2 regions of the Streptomyces sp. NPDC003697 genome follow, and region 1 is predicted to be linked to the other one. Evidence: riboswitches for the same ligand, from Rfam matches in the RefSeq annotation. Region 1 holds a riboswitch; the other holds the start of a gene.

The links. A riboswitch is a leader RNA that binds a small molecule or an ion and turns the genes downstream of it on or off. The one in region 1 is predicted to bind glycine.
Region 2: another riboswitch for glycine. It lies ahead of gcvP (aminomethyl-transferring glycine dehydrogenase); the one in region 1 lies ahead of gcvT (glycine cleavage system aminomethyltransferase GcvT).

The regions. Positions count from the first base shown of each region.
Region 1 is NZ_JBSFNN010000058.1:1,594-8,859, forward strand. It holds gene glyA (serine hydroxymethyltransferase) at 1-1,015, opposite strand, end outside; gene gcvH (glycine cleavage system protein GcvH) at 1,031-1,408, opposite strand; gene gcvT (glycine cleavage system aminomethyltransferase GcvT) at 1,549-2,676, opposite strand; glycine riboswitch at 2,745-2,868, opposite strand; glycine riboswitch at 2,869-2,968, opposite strand; gene ACWDNY_RS21675 (AAA family ATPase) at 3,146-3,835, shown strand; gene ACWDNY_RS21680 (enhanced serine sensitivity protein SseB) at 4,142-4,933, shown strand; gene ACWDNY_RS21685 (enhanced serine sensitivity protein SseB C-terminal domain-containing protein) at 5,196-5,951, shown strand; gene ACWDNY_RS21690 (ABC transporter permease) at 6,276-7,266, shown strand, end outside.
Region 2 is NZ_JBSFNN010000084.1:16,078-23,343, forward strand. It holds gene gcvP (aminomethyl-transferring glycine dehydrogenase) at 1-2,746, opposite strand, end outside; glycine riboswitch at 2,807-2,920, opposite strand; glycine riboswitch at 2,921-3,015, opposite strand; gene ACWDNY_RS25920 (PRC-barrel domain-containing protein) at 3,140-3,511, shown strand; gene ACWDNY_RS25925 (DNA polymerase IV) at 3,433-4,896, opposite strand; gene ACWDNY_RS25930 (MerR family transcriptional regulator) at 5,073-5,756, opposite strand; gene ACWDNY_RS25935 (bifunctional nuclease family protein) at 6,086-6,559, opposite strand; gene ftsR (transcriptional regulator FtsR) at 6,810-7,266, opposite strand, start outside.

The sequences.
Region 1 (7,266 bases):
GGCGGTCCTCGGCCTGCTGCCCGTCGAGCTCGGACTCGCGCAGGTCGACCAGGAGCAGGTGGACGTCCGTACCGCCGGACAGGACGTTCACCCCGGCCGCGCGGGCGTCCGGCGCGGTGAGCCGCTCGGCGAGGATCTTCGCACCCTCGACCGTCCGGCGCTGCCGCTCCTTGAACTCCTCGGAGGCGGCGACCTTGAAGGACACCGCCTTGGCCGCGATGACGTGCTCCAGCGGACCGCCCTGGAAGCCGGGGAACACCGAGGAGTTCAGCTTCTTGGCGAAGTCCTTCTTCGCCAGGATGATGCCGCCGCGCGGGCCGCCGAGCGTCTTGTGGGTGGTCGAGGTGACCACGTCCGCGTACGGCACCGGGTTCGGGTGCAGACCGGCGGCGACCAGGCCCGCGAAGTGGGCCATGTCGACCCACAGGTGGGCGCCGGTCTCGTCGGCGATGCGGCGGAAGGCGGCGAAGTCCAGCTGCCGCGGGTACGCGGACCAGCCGGCGATGATCACCTTCGGGCGGTGCTCCTTGGCCAGCCGCTCGACCTCGGCCATGTCGACCAGGCCGTCGTCGTCCACGTGGTAGGCGACCACGTGGAACTGCTTGCCGGAGAAGTTCAGCCGCATTCCGTGGGTCAGGTGGCCGCCGTGGGCCAGGTCCAGGCCGAGGATGGTGTCGCCGGGCCGGGCCAGCGCGAAGAGCGCGGCCTGGTTGGCGGAGGCGCCGGAGTGCGGCTGCACGTTGGCGTACTCCGCGCCGAACAGCTCCTTGACCCGGTCGATCGCGATCTGCTCGGTGACGTCGACGTGCTCGCAGCCGCCGTAGTAGCGGCGGCCGGGATAGCCCTCGGCATACTTGTTGGTCAGGACGGAGCCCTGGGCCTCCATGACCGCGACGGGGGCGAAGTTCTCCGAGGCGATCATCTCCAGCGTGGACTGCTGGCGGTGCAGTTCGGCGTCGACCGCGGCGGCCACCTCGGGGTCGAGCTCGTGCAGGGGGGTGTTCAGCATCGACATGTCGCTGGGTCTTCCTCAGCCGGCGGTGTGGGAGGCGTACTCGTCGGCGGAGAGCAGCTCGGCCGGCTCCTCCGTCACCCGCACCTTGAACAGCCAGCCGCCCTCGTACGGCGCGGAGTTCACCAGCGACGGGTCGTTGACGACGTCCTCGTTGATCTCGGTGACCTCACCACTGACGGGGGAGTACAGGTCGGACACCGACTTGGTCGACTCCAGCTCGCCGCAGGTCTCGCCCGCGCTCACCTCGGTGCCGACCTCCGGGAGCTGGGCGTAGACGACGTCGCCGAGCGCGTTGGCCGCGAACTCGGTGATGCCGATCGTCGCGACGCCGTCCTCGGCGGGCGACAGCCACTCGTGCTCCTTGCTGTAACGCAGCTGCTCGGGGTTGCTCATGGCGTGAATTCTCCTTTAATCGGGTCGGTGGTGGTGACGGGGGACGGACGAAGGTGCCGGCGAGCGGGGGAAAGTGCCCGGTGTCACACGCGGGCGGCCGGGCGCGCGTCCGACGGCGCCGGGCCCCGCCCGACCGGTTGCTACTTCCGGCGCTTGTAGAACGGGAGCGCCACGACCTCGTACGGCTCGTGGCTGCCCCGGATGTCCACGCCGACGCCGGCGGTGCCCGGCGCCGCGTGCGCGGCGTCGACGTAGGCCATGGCGATCGGCTTGCCGAGCGTGGGGGAGGGGGCGCCGGAGGTGACCTCGCCGATCACCTGGCCGCCGGCGACGACGGCGTAGCCGGCCCGCGGGACGCGGCGGCCCTCGGCGACCAGGCCGACCAGGACACGCGGCGGGTCGTTCTCGGCGCGCGCGGCGGCGGCCAGCAGAGCCTCGCGCCCGACGAAGTCGCCCTCCTTGTCGAACTTCACCACCCGGCCGAGACCCGCGTCGAACGGGGTCAGCGAGGTCGTCAGCTCGTGCCCGTACAGCGGCATCCCCGCCTCCAGGCGGAGCGTGTCGCGGCAGGACAGCCCGCACGGGACCAGCCCGGCGGGGGCGCCCGCGTCGGTCAGCGCCTGCCAGAGCTTCTCCGCGTCGGCCGGGGCGACGAACAGCTCGAAGCCGTCCTCGCCGGTGTAGCCGGTGCGGGCGATCAGTGCGGGGACGCCGGCGACGGTGCCGGACAGGCCCGCGTAGTACTTCAGACCGTCCAGGTCGGCGTCGGTCAGCGACTTCAGGATGCCCGGGGACTCCGGCCCCTGCACGGCGATCAGGGCGTAGGCGTCGCGGTCGTCGCGCACCTCGGCGTCGAAGCCGGCGGCCCGCCCGGTCAGCGCGTCGAGGACCACCTGGGCGTTGGAGGCGTTGGCGACGACCATGTACTCGCTCTCGGCGAGCCGGTAGACGATCAGGTCGTCGAGGATGCCGCCGTCCTCCCGGCAGATCATGGTGTAGCGGGCGCGGCCGACGCCGACGGAGGCGATGTTGCCGACCAGGGCGTGGTTCAGCAGCCGCGCGGCCTGCGGGCCGGTGACGGTGATCTCGCCCATGTGGGACAGGTCGAACAGGCCCGCCCTGGTCCGGACGGCGAGGTGCTCGTCGCGCTCGGAGCCGTAGCGCAGCGGCATGTCCCAGCCGGCGAAGTCGGTCATCGTCGCACCGAGGGAGCGGTGCAGCGCGTCGAGCGCGGTACGGCGCTTGGGTGCGGGTTCGGTACTGCTCATCGGTCGGTCTCCAGGCGATGGGGGTCCCCCGCGCGGGCGCGGCCGGGCGGGGGGCGGGCGAGGAACGTTCCTCCCCATCTGTCATCGGAACCTGAGAGGTTCGCCATGACCACCGGTCCGCGTGGGAGCCGGGCCGGGTCACGGCTTGCACCTTGGGTGGGGCCGCACGGGCGGCCCGCTTTTCAGATGTGCCTCGCCCGCGCGGTGACGGGGCCTGAGAGATTCAAGGGAGGGACTTGCTCCTTCGGCGCCCCGGCGAAACGGCTGCCGGGGACTCTCCCGCGCGGATTCAAACGGCCGGTATGCAGTTGGCGCGAACATCATTGCACGCCCCGCCCGCTCCTGGCAGGACCGCATCCGTAACCGGGTTGTGGCGTTACGTGCACGAAAACGCGAGACACCGGGTATTACCTTCTTTTTACACTCGAGGGGGAGGGGATCTGTGACCACTCCAGGGGAGGCGATCACGGTGAACAGCACCACGGCACGCGCCACGACTCCGGCACTCGCGCTGCCGCAACGGGCCCAAGCACTGCCGGGGCGTCCCGCGGCTCCGGCCCGCGTGCGGTCCGGGGAGCGCCCCGCGCCCGTCGTCCGGGACCTGCGCGAACGGGCCGGCCGCAGCCCGCACGCCCTGCTCTTCGGGCCCCGCGACCTCGTCGTGGTGACCGGCCTGCCCGGCAGCGGCAAGTCCACCCTGATGCGCCGGGCGGTGCGGGGCACCCGCATCGACTCCCAGGACACCCGCGACCGCTTCGACGACCGGCTCGCGCGGTTCCTGCCGTACGCGGTCTACCGGCCGCTCGTCCGCCTCGCCCACTACGCGGGGCTGCGTCGCGCCCTGCGCACCGGTGAGGGGATCGTGGTGCACGACTGCGGGACGCAGGCCTGGGTGCGCGGCTGGCTGGCCCGCGCCGCCCGCCGCCGCGGCGGCACACTGCACCTGCTGCTGCTCGACGTTCCGCCCGCCGCGGCCCTGGCCGGCCAGCGCGAGCGCGGCCGCGGCGTCTCGCGCTACGCCTTCCTGCGCCACCGCACGGCCGCCGAACGACTGCTGCGCGCGGCCGAACGGGGCCGCCTGCCCGACGGCTGCGGTTCGGCCGTCCTGCTCGACCGGGACGCGGCGGACACGCTGCGGCGCATCGACTTCACGGGGTGATGCACGGCGCCACCGGGGGCGTGCGCCCGTGCGGCGGCGGCGCGGGCCCACGCCCGGCCCGCGCCGCAGTGGCGCCCGCCCGTGTGCGCCCGTGCACCGGTGGGGTCGGCCCGTTGTGCGAGGGTGGCGCCGGTGGTGCCACCGGGGGGCGCCCGCGTGCGGCGGTGCGGGCCGGCGGCGGCGGGCGGCACGTTCCGCGGCGGGGGACCCCCGGGCGGGGAGCCCGCTCCGTGGGCATCGGAGGGGGCGGCGCGGGACCCGTTAGCCTTTCAGCCACACCCGTGGTTCACAGCAGGCGGTAGGCAGATGGACTTCCCGGCGGACATCCCCGCTGACTTCCCGGCACAGGCGCACCCCCAACCGCACGGCGGCTGGCCCGGCAACGAGCTGGAGGAGGTGCTGTCGGCGTCGCTCGGCATGCCCTCGGCCGGCGGGCGCATCCTCGAGGTGCTCGGCCGCAGCTTCGTCTGGGTGCCGCTGCCCAACGGCGGCGGTCCGCACAGCGGTCCGCTCGACCTGCCCACGCTGGAGATCGAGGGCCAGGCGTACGTGCCGGTCTTCAGTTCCGAGGAGCAGTTCCGCCAGGTCGCCGGCGCCCACATGCCCTGTACCGTCGCGCCCGCCGTGGAGTTCGCGCGCGGGCTGCCCCCGCAGGTCGGCATCGCCGTGAATCCCGAGGGCGTGGTCGGTGTCCCGCTGCCCCCGCAGGCCGTGGCGGAGCTGTGCCGGGCGGGGCGGACGTCGCTGGACGGCCCGGTGACCGGCGGCCGGGTCCGGCTGTTCGAACCGGACTGGCAGGACGACCCGGTGGACTTCCTCGCCGCCGCCTCCGCGGAGTTCGACGGCACCGGCGTGGTGCTCACCGCCCGCCGCTGCCTCGCCGCCGTCGAGACCGCCGACCCGGTCATGTTCGTCGGCGTGGAACTGTCCCACTGGGAGGGCGACCTGCGGGCCCGGCCGCTGGAGGCCCTCGGCCGCGCCCTCGGCCGGGTCCCGGTCGCATGGCCCGTGAACCTGGTTCTCCTGGACGTGGCCGAGGACCCGGTGGGGGAGTGGATGCGCGCGACGGTGCGGCCGTTCTACCAGCAGGGCCACTGAAGGAGCCCGGCCGGGACGCGGGCGGTGACCGCGCGCGGGTCGCGCCGCGTGGGACGTCGGCGGCCCGGGCGATCCGCGGTCGCGGGCCGACGGCGGCGGGTCCCGCGCCGCGGGGCGGCTTAAGCTAGAGCGTCCACGGGCGATGTCGTGTGAACGCGGCCTGCCCGGGCACTGGACGCACGGCTCGGTCGGAGTGTTGGTTGCATGAAGGGGCGGTAAAAAGGTGAGCGCTGGCACCGCCGCGGCCGGGCAGGTCGAGCAGATGCTGCGCCAGGTGACGCCCGGGCGGTACGACGCCTACGAGGCACTCCTGCGCGCGCTCGCGACGCCCTCCTCCGGCCAGGTCTGGATGCTGCTCTGGCACGGCCAGGCCGGCTCCCCCGACGCGCAGTACGGTCACATGGAGGTCGACGGCCACGGCTACGCGCCCTGCGTCACCTCCGCGCAGGAGCTGTCGGCCAGCGGCTGGATGCGGTCGTACGAGGTGGTGGACGGCCTCGACGTCGCCCGCACCCTCTACCCCGACCACTACGGCCTCTGGCTGAACCCGCACGCCCCCGGCGGTGGCGTCGGCATCCCCTGGCTCGACCTGCGCCGCATCGCCACCGGCCTGGACCGCCAGCCGGCCGGACCGCTGAGGCTGTCCGAACCGGCCATCGACGTCGCGCAGTTCTACGCCCTGCTCGCGCAGAACGCGCACCGCACTCCGGCGGTCCGCTCGCTGCGCCGTGCCTGGGTCCAGCCCGCGCTCGGGGCGCCGTACCTGGCCATCGGCCTCGACGTGTACGACACCTCCCCGCCGGCCGTCGACTCGGTGCGCGCCATGATGCAGCAGTCCGTCGGCGCCGTCCCCGACGGTCTGCCGGTCTCCACGGTCGCGATGTCCGACGAGTACGACCCCATCGCGATGTGGCTGCGCGCCAACGCCCGTCCGTTCTACGACCGCGAGGCGCACGGCGCCCCCGCGCAGGCCCCGGCGGCCGGCTACGGGTACCCGCAGCCCCGCGGCGGCTACTGACGCGCGGCACCGTCCACCGGCACCGAGGGCTTCCGAACCGGGAGCCCTTCTTCGCGCGTAGATGAGGGCGAGACGTCCGCTTCTCCCACTGATTGCTCCAATTGGTCCGCGTCCGACCCCCGTTACCCAGTGTCCGGATAACGGAACCCCCCAGACAGCATCACGTTTACGCATCCATTCACCGTCAAGTCTGGCAACAGATCGCCAAAGCGTTGAAGACTCCCGCACCAGGGGGCCTTTCGCCCCTGTGTACGACGGACTGATCATGCCGCCACAGCGGCAAGTGCGGGCCGGCTACCGCCGGTTGAGAGGGGTCCCTGCCTGATGACGGCACCATTGCACGAGCCGACCGCGGAAGCGGCCCCGAGCGCGGCCGACGAAGCGGCGGTAGCCACCACCGGCGCGAAGGCCGTCCAGGGGCGCTCCCTGGGCCGGATCGCCTGGGAACGCCTTAAGCGGGACAAGCTCGCCCTCTCGGGCGGTGTCGTCGTGCTGCTCCTCATCCTGGTCGCGATCCTGGCGCCCGTGATCGCGCACCTGGTCGGCCAGGACCCGGAGACCCACCACGAGGACCTGATCGACCCCCTGTTCGGCACGCCCACGGGCTCCCTCGGCGGCATCAGCGGCGACCATCTCTTCGGTGTGGAGCCGGTCAGCGGCCGCGACATCTTCGCCCGCATCGTCCACGGCGCCCGCATCTCCCTGCTGGTCGGCTTCCTGTCCGCACTGGTCGCCGTCGTCGTCGGCACGATCCTCGGCATCCTGGCCGGTTTCTTCGGCGGCTGGATCGACGCGGTCATCAGCCGGGTGATGGACGGTCTGCTCGCCTTCCCGCAGCTGCTGTTCATCATCGCGCTGGTCTCCGTCATGCCCACCACGATGCTGGGTCTCACCGGCACGGGTGTGCGCGTCTTCGTGATGATCCTGGTCATCGGCTTCTTCGGCTGGCCCTACATCGGACGCGTGGTGCGCGGCCAGACGCTCTCGCTGCGTGAACGCGAGTACGTCGAGGCCGCCCGCTCCCTGGGCGCGGGGCGCTTCTACATCCTCTTCAAGGAGCTGCTGCCCAACCTCGTCGCGCCGATCATCGTGTACACGACCATGATGATCCCGACCAACATCCTCACCGAGGCGGCACTCAGCTTCCTGGGCGTGGGCGTCAAGCCGCCCACGGCCTCCTGGGGGCAGATGCTCTCGAGCGCGATCGACTACTACGACTCGGATCCCATGTACATGGTGATCCCCGGCGTGGCGATCTTCATCACCGTTCTTGCCTTCAACCTCTTCGGCGACGGCGTGCGCGACGCGCTGGACC
Region 2 (7,266 bases), on a different contig from region 1:
AGGCGTGCAGCCACTCGCCGCCGAGGGCGGCCGCCGTGTGCGGGGCGTTGCGCAGCGGGTTGTCGTCGGCGGGCCACTCGCCGGAACCGACCTTCTCGATCTCGGCGTGGATCGCGATCATCGCGTCGCAGAACCGGTCGAGCTCGGCCAGGTCCTCCGACTCGGTCGGCTCGATCATCAGTGTGCCGGCCACCGGGAACGACATCGTCGGCGCGTGGAAGCCGTAGTCGATCAGCCGCTTGGCCACGTCGTCGACGCTCACGCCGGTCGCCTTGGTCAGCGGGCGCAGGTCGATGATGCACTCGTGGGCGACCAGGCCGCCGGGGCCGGTGTACAGGACCGGGAAGTGCGGCTCAAGGCGCTTGGCGACGTAGTTGGCGGACAGCACGGCCACCTGCGTGGCGCGCTTGAGGCCCTCGCCGCCCATGAGGCGGACGTACGCCCACGAGATCGGCAGGATGCCCGCCGAGCCCCACGGCGCCGCCGAGACCGGACCGACGCCCGTCTCCGGGCCGGCGGCCGGCTGCAGCGGGTGGTTGGGCAGGTACGGCGCCAGGTGCGCGCGCACGCCGACCGGGCCGACACCCGGACCGCCGCCGCCGTGCGGGATGCAGAAGGTCTTGTGCAGGTTGAGGTGCGAGACGTCGCCGCCGAAGTGGCCCGGCTTGGCCAGCCCGACCAGCGCGTTGAGGTTGGCGCCGTCGACGTACACCTGGCCGCCGGCGTCGTGCACGGCGGCGCAGATGTCGGCGACGTGCTCCTCGAACACACCGTGCGTGGACGGGTAGGTGATCATCAGTACCGCGAGCTCGTCGCGGTACTGCTCGATCTTCGCCCGGAGGTCCTCGACGTCGATCTCGCCGTCCTCGGCGGTCCTGACGACGACGATCTTCATGCCCGCCATCACGGCGCTGGCGGCGTTGGTGCCGTGCGCCGAGGACGGGATGAGGCACACGGTGCGCCGGTCGTCGCCGTTGGCGCGGTGGTAGCCGCGAACGGCGAGGAGACCGGCCAGCTCGCCCTGCGAACCCGCGTTCGGCTGGAGGGAGACCTTGTCGTAGCCGGTGACCTCGGCGAGACGCTCCTCCAGCTCACGGATGAGCGTGAGGTAGCCCTCGGCCTGCTCGGCCGGCGCGAAGGGGTGCAGCTGCCCGAACTCGGGCCAGGTGACCGGCTCCATCTCGGTCGTCGCGTTGAGCTTCATGGTGCACGAGCCCAGCGGGATCATGCCGCGGTCGAGCGCGTAGTCGCGGTCGGCGAGCCGGCGCAGGTACCGCAGCATCGCCGTCTCGGAGCGGTGCCGGCGGAAGACCGGGTGGGTCAGGTAGTCGTCCGTGCGCAGCAGGTCGTCCGGAAGGGTGTCACCGGCCGCACCGTCCAGCGCCTCGACGTCGCCCTCGACACCGAAGGCGCTCCACACGACCGCCAGCTGGGCCCGCGTGGTGGTCTCGTCGCAGGCGACCGACACGTGGTCGGCGTCGACGAGGCGCAGGTTGACGCCGTGGTCGCGCGCCGCGGCGACGATCTCGGCGGCACGGCCCCCGGCCCTGACGGTCACGGTGTCGAAGTACGCGCCGTGCACGACCTCGGCGCCGCCGGCCCTCAGGCCCTCGGCGAGGACCGTGGCGTAGCGGTGGGTGCGCCGGGCGATGGTCCTCAGGCCCTCGGGGCCGTGGTAGACCGCGTACATGCCGGCCATGACGGCGAGCAGCACCTGGGCGGTGCAGATGTTGCTGGTCGCCTTCTCGCGGCGGATGTGCTGCTCGCGGGTCTGCAGCGCAAGGCGGTAGGCCCTGTGCCCGTCGGCGTCGACGGAGACGCCGACGAGGCGGCCGGGCAGGCTGCGCGCGAACTTCTCGCGCACCGCCATGTAGCCGGCGTGCGGCCCGCCGAAGCCCATCGGGACACCGAAGCGCTGGGTGGTGCCGACGGCGATGTCGGCGCCGAGCTCGCCGGGGGACTTCAGCAGGGTGAGGGCGAGCAGGTCGGCGGCGACCGTGACGACCGCACCCAGCTCGTGCGCCTGGTCGATGACCGGCTTCAGGTCGCGCACGGCACCGGAGGCGCCGGGGTACTGCAGCAGCACGCCGTTGATGTCGCGGCCGGCGATCTCCGCGGGGATGCCCTCACTCAGGTCCGCGACGACGACGTCCATGCCGGTCGGCTCGGCCCGGGTCCGGATGACGGCGACGGTCTGCGGCAGCGCGTCCGCGTCGACCAGGAACAGGCCCTTCTTGTTCTTGCCCATGCGCCGGGACAGCGCCACGGCCTCGGCGGCCGCGGTGCCCTCGTCGAGCAGCGAGGCGCCCGAGGTCGGCAGGCCGGTGAGCTCGGCCACCATCGTCTGGAAGTTCAGCAGCGCCTCGAGGCGGCCCTGGGAGATCTCGGGCTGGTACGGGGTGTAGGCGGTGTACCAGGCGGGGTTCTCCATGACGTTGCGCAGGATCACGGGCGGGGTGAACGTCCCGTAGTACCCGAGGCCGATCATGGAGCCGAGGACCTGGTTGCGGTCGGCGAGGGAGCGCAGCTCGGCCAGTACCTCGGCCTCCGTGCGCGCGCCCGGCAGGGCGAGCCCATCGGCGTTCTTGATCACGTCCGGGACCGCCGCGGCGGTGAGCTCGTCCAGCGAGCCGTAGCCGACCTGCGCGAGCATCTTGGCCCGGGCCTCCTGGTCGGGGCCGATGTGGCGCTGCTCGAAGGGCGTTCCCCGTTCGAGTTCGGAAAGCGGAGTGCGATGGGCGGTCATTGCGGAGGCCTCCTGGTCTGACGCGACCTTCGAGGGCACCACGGCACGGGTGCCCGGACGGCCTCCCCCTCTGTCATCTCGACCTGAGAGCTTCACCGGGTCGCCCGAAGGCTCCGGCTTTCCCCGTCGGTGAGAGCGGACGCCGTCGACACCCGCCCTGCTTTCCAGAGTGACCTCGCCCCTGCGGTACGTGGGCCTGAGAGATTCCGGGGAGGATTTGCTCCTTCGGCGCCTCCGACGTCATCGGAGGACTCTCCCGCACGGGGTCAGCAGCCGCTGCCAGCCTACCAGCGGGCACGCCGGCCAGGCCTTCGAGTGGCCGCAGTGCCGTTTGTGCTCTTTCGTAGTGCTTACGGATGAGGTGCGAACCATCGCGACGCAGTGGAGGGCCCTGTGCGAACCGAAATCGACCCGCGCAATCTGATCGGGCGCAAGGCGTTCGACCGCGACGGCAACAAGATCGGCACCGTGGACGAGGTGTACCTCGACGACGCGACCGGGGTGCCGGAGTGGGCGGCGATACGCACGGGCCTGTTCTCCCGGGACGCCTTCGTGCCCCTGGCGCCCAGCGAGCTGGTCGAGGGCACCCTGCGCGTGCCCTTCGCCCGCGCACTGATCAAGGAGGCTCCCGACTTCGGCGTGGGCCGCCATCTCTCCCCGGAGCAGGAACTGCAGCTGTACCACCACTACGGTCTCGACGTCGCCTCCGCTCCCCCGGTCCCCGACCACGAGTTCGGCAAGCTGGCGGGCTCCGAGGAGACCTGAGCACCGGCTCCCTCAGCCGCCGTGGAGACCCGCCCGCCCTCCTCACCCGGCCCCAGTTCCACCAACGGAAGCGGATCAGCGGGCTCCAGATCGGCATCGTCGACGCGGAACGTCCGCACCCGCCCCGGTCCGGAGCCGGGCGTCTCGAACCGGACGGTGACCCGGCCCAGGCCGCTGCCCTGCACCCACCCGTGTCCGTGCACCGCGTGGCGCACGTCGTGCCCCGCCGGCCAGCGCCGCTCGCCGGGCTCCGGCTGCTCCTCGGACGGCCCCTGTTCCGCCGGCTCCTCCGCCGGTCCGGCCTCCCGCACCCCGGCCGCCTGGGCGAACAGGTCCTCCTGCGTGTAGTCGGCGAGCCCCGTGACCCCCACGCCGAGCAACCGCACACCGCCCGTGGTGTCCACGGAGTCCAGCAGCCGGGCGGCCGCCTCCCGCACGACGGCCGGGTCGTCCGTGGGCCCCCGCAGGGTCTCCGACCGGGTCAGCGTGGAGAAGTCGTACCGCCGGACCTTCAGCACGATCGTCCGCCCCGACAGTCCGGCCCCGCGCAGCCGCCGCACGCACCGGTCCGCGAGCCGCTGCACCTGCAGGCCCACCCGGAGCCGGTCGTGGATGTCGACGTCGTAGGTGTCCTCGACCGAGACCGACTTCGCCTCCCGCTCGGCGACCACGGGCCGCTCGTCGCGCGCCAGCGCCATGGCGTGCAGCGCGTGCCCGTGCGCCTTCCCCAGCAGCCGGACCAGCTCGTCCTCGCCCGCCTCGGCAATCTCGCCGACCGTGTGGATGCCCGCCCGCCGCAGGTGGTCGCCCGTCGCCGGTCCCACACCCGGCAGGGTCCGCACCGGCATCGGTTCGAGCAGGGCGCGCTCGGTGCCCGGCTCGATGAGCACCAGGCCGTCCGGCTTGGCCTGCTCCGAGGCGATCTTGGCGAGCATCTTGGAGGCGGCGAGGCCCACGGATCCCGTCAGACCCGTGACCGCGCGTATGTCGGCGCGCAGCTTCCTGCCCACCGCCCGGGCCGACTCGGCGTCCCCGGCCGCTCCCCCGGCCTCCAGGTCCACGAACGCCTCGTCCAGGCTCAGCGGCTCCACCAGCGGCGACAGCGCCCGCAGCAGCCCCATCACCTGCTCGCTGATCGCCCGGTAGAAGGTGAAGCGCGGCACCAGGTACGCGGCGTTCGGCGCCAGCCGCCGTGCCTGGGCCATCGGCATCGCCGAGTGGACCCCGAAGACCCGCGCCTCGTACGAGGCGGTGGCGACCACACCGCGCGGTCCGAGACCGCCCACGACGACGGCCTTCCCGCGCAGGCTCGGCTTGGACGCCTGTTCCGCCGAGGCGAAGAAGGCGTCCATGTCGAGGTGCAGGATCGTGGGCGCGGTTCTCACATCTCCGATGCTGCACCACGCCACTGACAACGTCGCACGGCGGGCGCACCGGCGGCGGGCGAGGAGCCCGGGAACCCTGAGAACCTGAGAACCCGGAAACCCGGGAAACGGACGACCGGCGGCGAGCCCGGGCCGGGTGCGGACCGGTGGCGGGTCCCCGGACCGGACGGCCGGTGTCAGACCGCCCTGTTGCGCCGGCGCGCCAGCTCGTCGGCCGGATTGTGCCCGAGCAGCGTCTCGCCGGTGTCGACACGTTCCCCGTGCAGCTGCGACAGCGCGTTCTCCACGTCCCGCCAGACGACGCCGACGGCGATCCCGAAGATGCCCTGGCCGCCCTGGAGCAGCGCGTGCACCTCGTCGGGGGAGGTGCACTCGTACACCGTGGCGCCGTCGCTCATCAGCGTCAGACGCTCCAGGTCGTGGAAACCCTGCTCGCGCAGGTGCTGGACGGCGGTGCGGATGTTCTGGAGGGACACCCCCGTGTCGAGGAACCGCTTGACGATCTTGAGGACCACGACGTCGCGGAAGCTGTACAGACGCTGCGTGCCGGATCCGTAGGCGGGCCGCACGCTCGGCTCGACCAGACCGGTGCGCGCCCAGTAGTCCAGTTGCCGGTAGGTGATGCCGGCGGCCGCGCAGGCCGTCGGACCGCGGTAGCCGATCTGCTCGGACGCCATGGATGTCGCCCCTCCGCTGCTCGGCACGGCCGTAGGTCGCTGCGGAGCGCGGTCGGCCGCGCTGCCGGGCTGGACATACCCCCAGCCGGGGCGGAGCCGAGAGCCCGGAGGTGGGTACGGACCGCTTCCCCCGACACCACGTCCGGGGGCACCCCCAGCCGTACCGTCGCCGCTGCTTCCCACGCCGACCTCCGTCCTCGACCTGCCTTCTCGACGGTAGGCAGTCACCAGGGGTGCGTCAACGATCGCCACACTCGGCACGCCGAGTGATAATCACCCTAAGAGTGGTTTCCCGCACCCCACCGCGGGGAAAGGCTAGCCGAATGCCCTGCCCGGGGAGCCGTAGAACGGCCTCCAGCCGGTGGCATGTGCCGCCGGACGGCGCCGCTCCGCGCGCTGCCGCGGACAGCCGCGCACCTGCGCCGGGCGCCGGGTCGGGCCCCGGAGAACCGTCCCGCGCCGCAGCCCGCCGCCCACGCCTGGCAGCGCCCCGGGCCCCGCACGTACGGCGACTACTGGTTGCTGGTGCCGAAGTCCTCCGGCGAGATCTGGTCGAGGAACTCGCGGAACTTCTCCACCTCGTCCTCCTGCTCGTCGGGGATCGCGATGCCCGCGTCGTCGAGCACCGTATCGCTGCCGTAGATCGGCGTCCCGGTGCGCAGGGCCAGCGCTATGGCGTCGGACGGACGGGCGCTCACCTCGACTCCGCTCGCGAACACCAGCTCCGCGTAGAAGACGCCTTCCCGCAGATCCGTGATGCGCACTTCGGTGAGTTCCTGGCCGACGGCCTCGAGCACGTCCTTGAACAGGTCGTGCGTCAGCGGTCGCGCGGGGGCCATGCCCTGCTGGGCGAAGGCGATGGCCGTCGCCTCCCCCGGCCCGATCCAGATGGGGAGGTAGCGGTCGCCTCCCACTTCGCGCAGGAGCACGATCGGTTGGTTGGAGGGCATCTCGACCCGGACACCTACGACATCGAGCTCGTTCACACAGCAACCCTAGGCCGTGGTCGCAAGGTTTGGGTAGTCGGGCCGGAACGGGTGGCCGATCCGGGCCGTCGTGTTCCGGCCCGTTCAGGGCAGCCACACCCCCAAGGGCTGTCCCGCAATCCCGGCGGGCGCACGACGACAGCCACGGCACCTCGCCGCGTTGTCGGATCACCCGAATACGCCCAGTACGAGGACGACCCTCCGCCTTGCGGCGCACCGCATCCGACGCCGCACGCTGATCCACCGCGTACTACGGGACAGCCCGTAGCGCGGTCTGCACCAGCGCCGCGTGCAGCTTCGCCGTCAGCCCGGCCAGCTCCCTGGCACGGGACTCGGCGTGGGTCCTGGTCTGCGGATTGCGGTGCCGCCTCAGCGGGGCCACCACCTGCTCGACGAGCCCGGCCTCACGGTCGGCGGCCGCCTTCATGACCCGCAGGTGCCGGGGCTCGATCCCGTGGCGGCCCAGCTCGGAGACGAGCGAGGCGACGGTCACCGCCCGGGCGTCGTAGCCCCCCTCCGCCAGCGGAGTGAGGAGCCCGTACGCCTCCCACTCCTCGAGGTCCCGCTCCTCGATCCCGGCGGCGGCCAGCAGCTCGGCCCGGCCGATCCGGGCCGCCGTGGGCGTCTCGGGCTCCGCCGGGCCGGCCTCCCCCTCGCGCTGCCGGCCCAGTACCGGCAGCGGGACGGCCTCGCCGCGCTCCACCGCG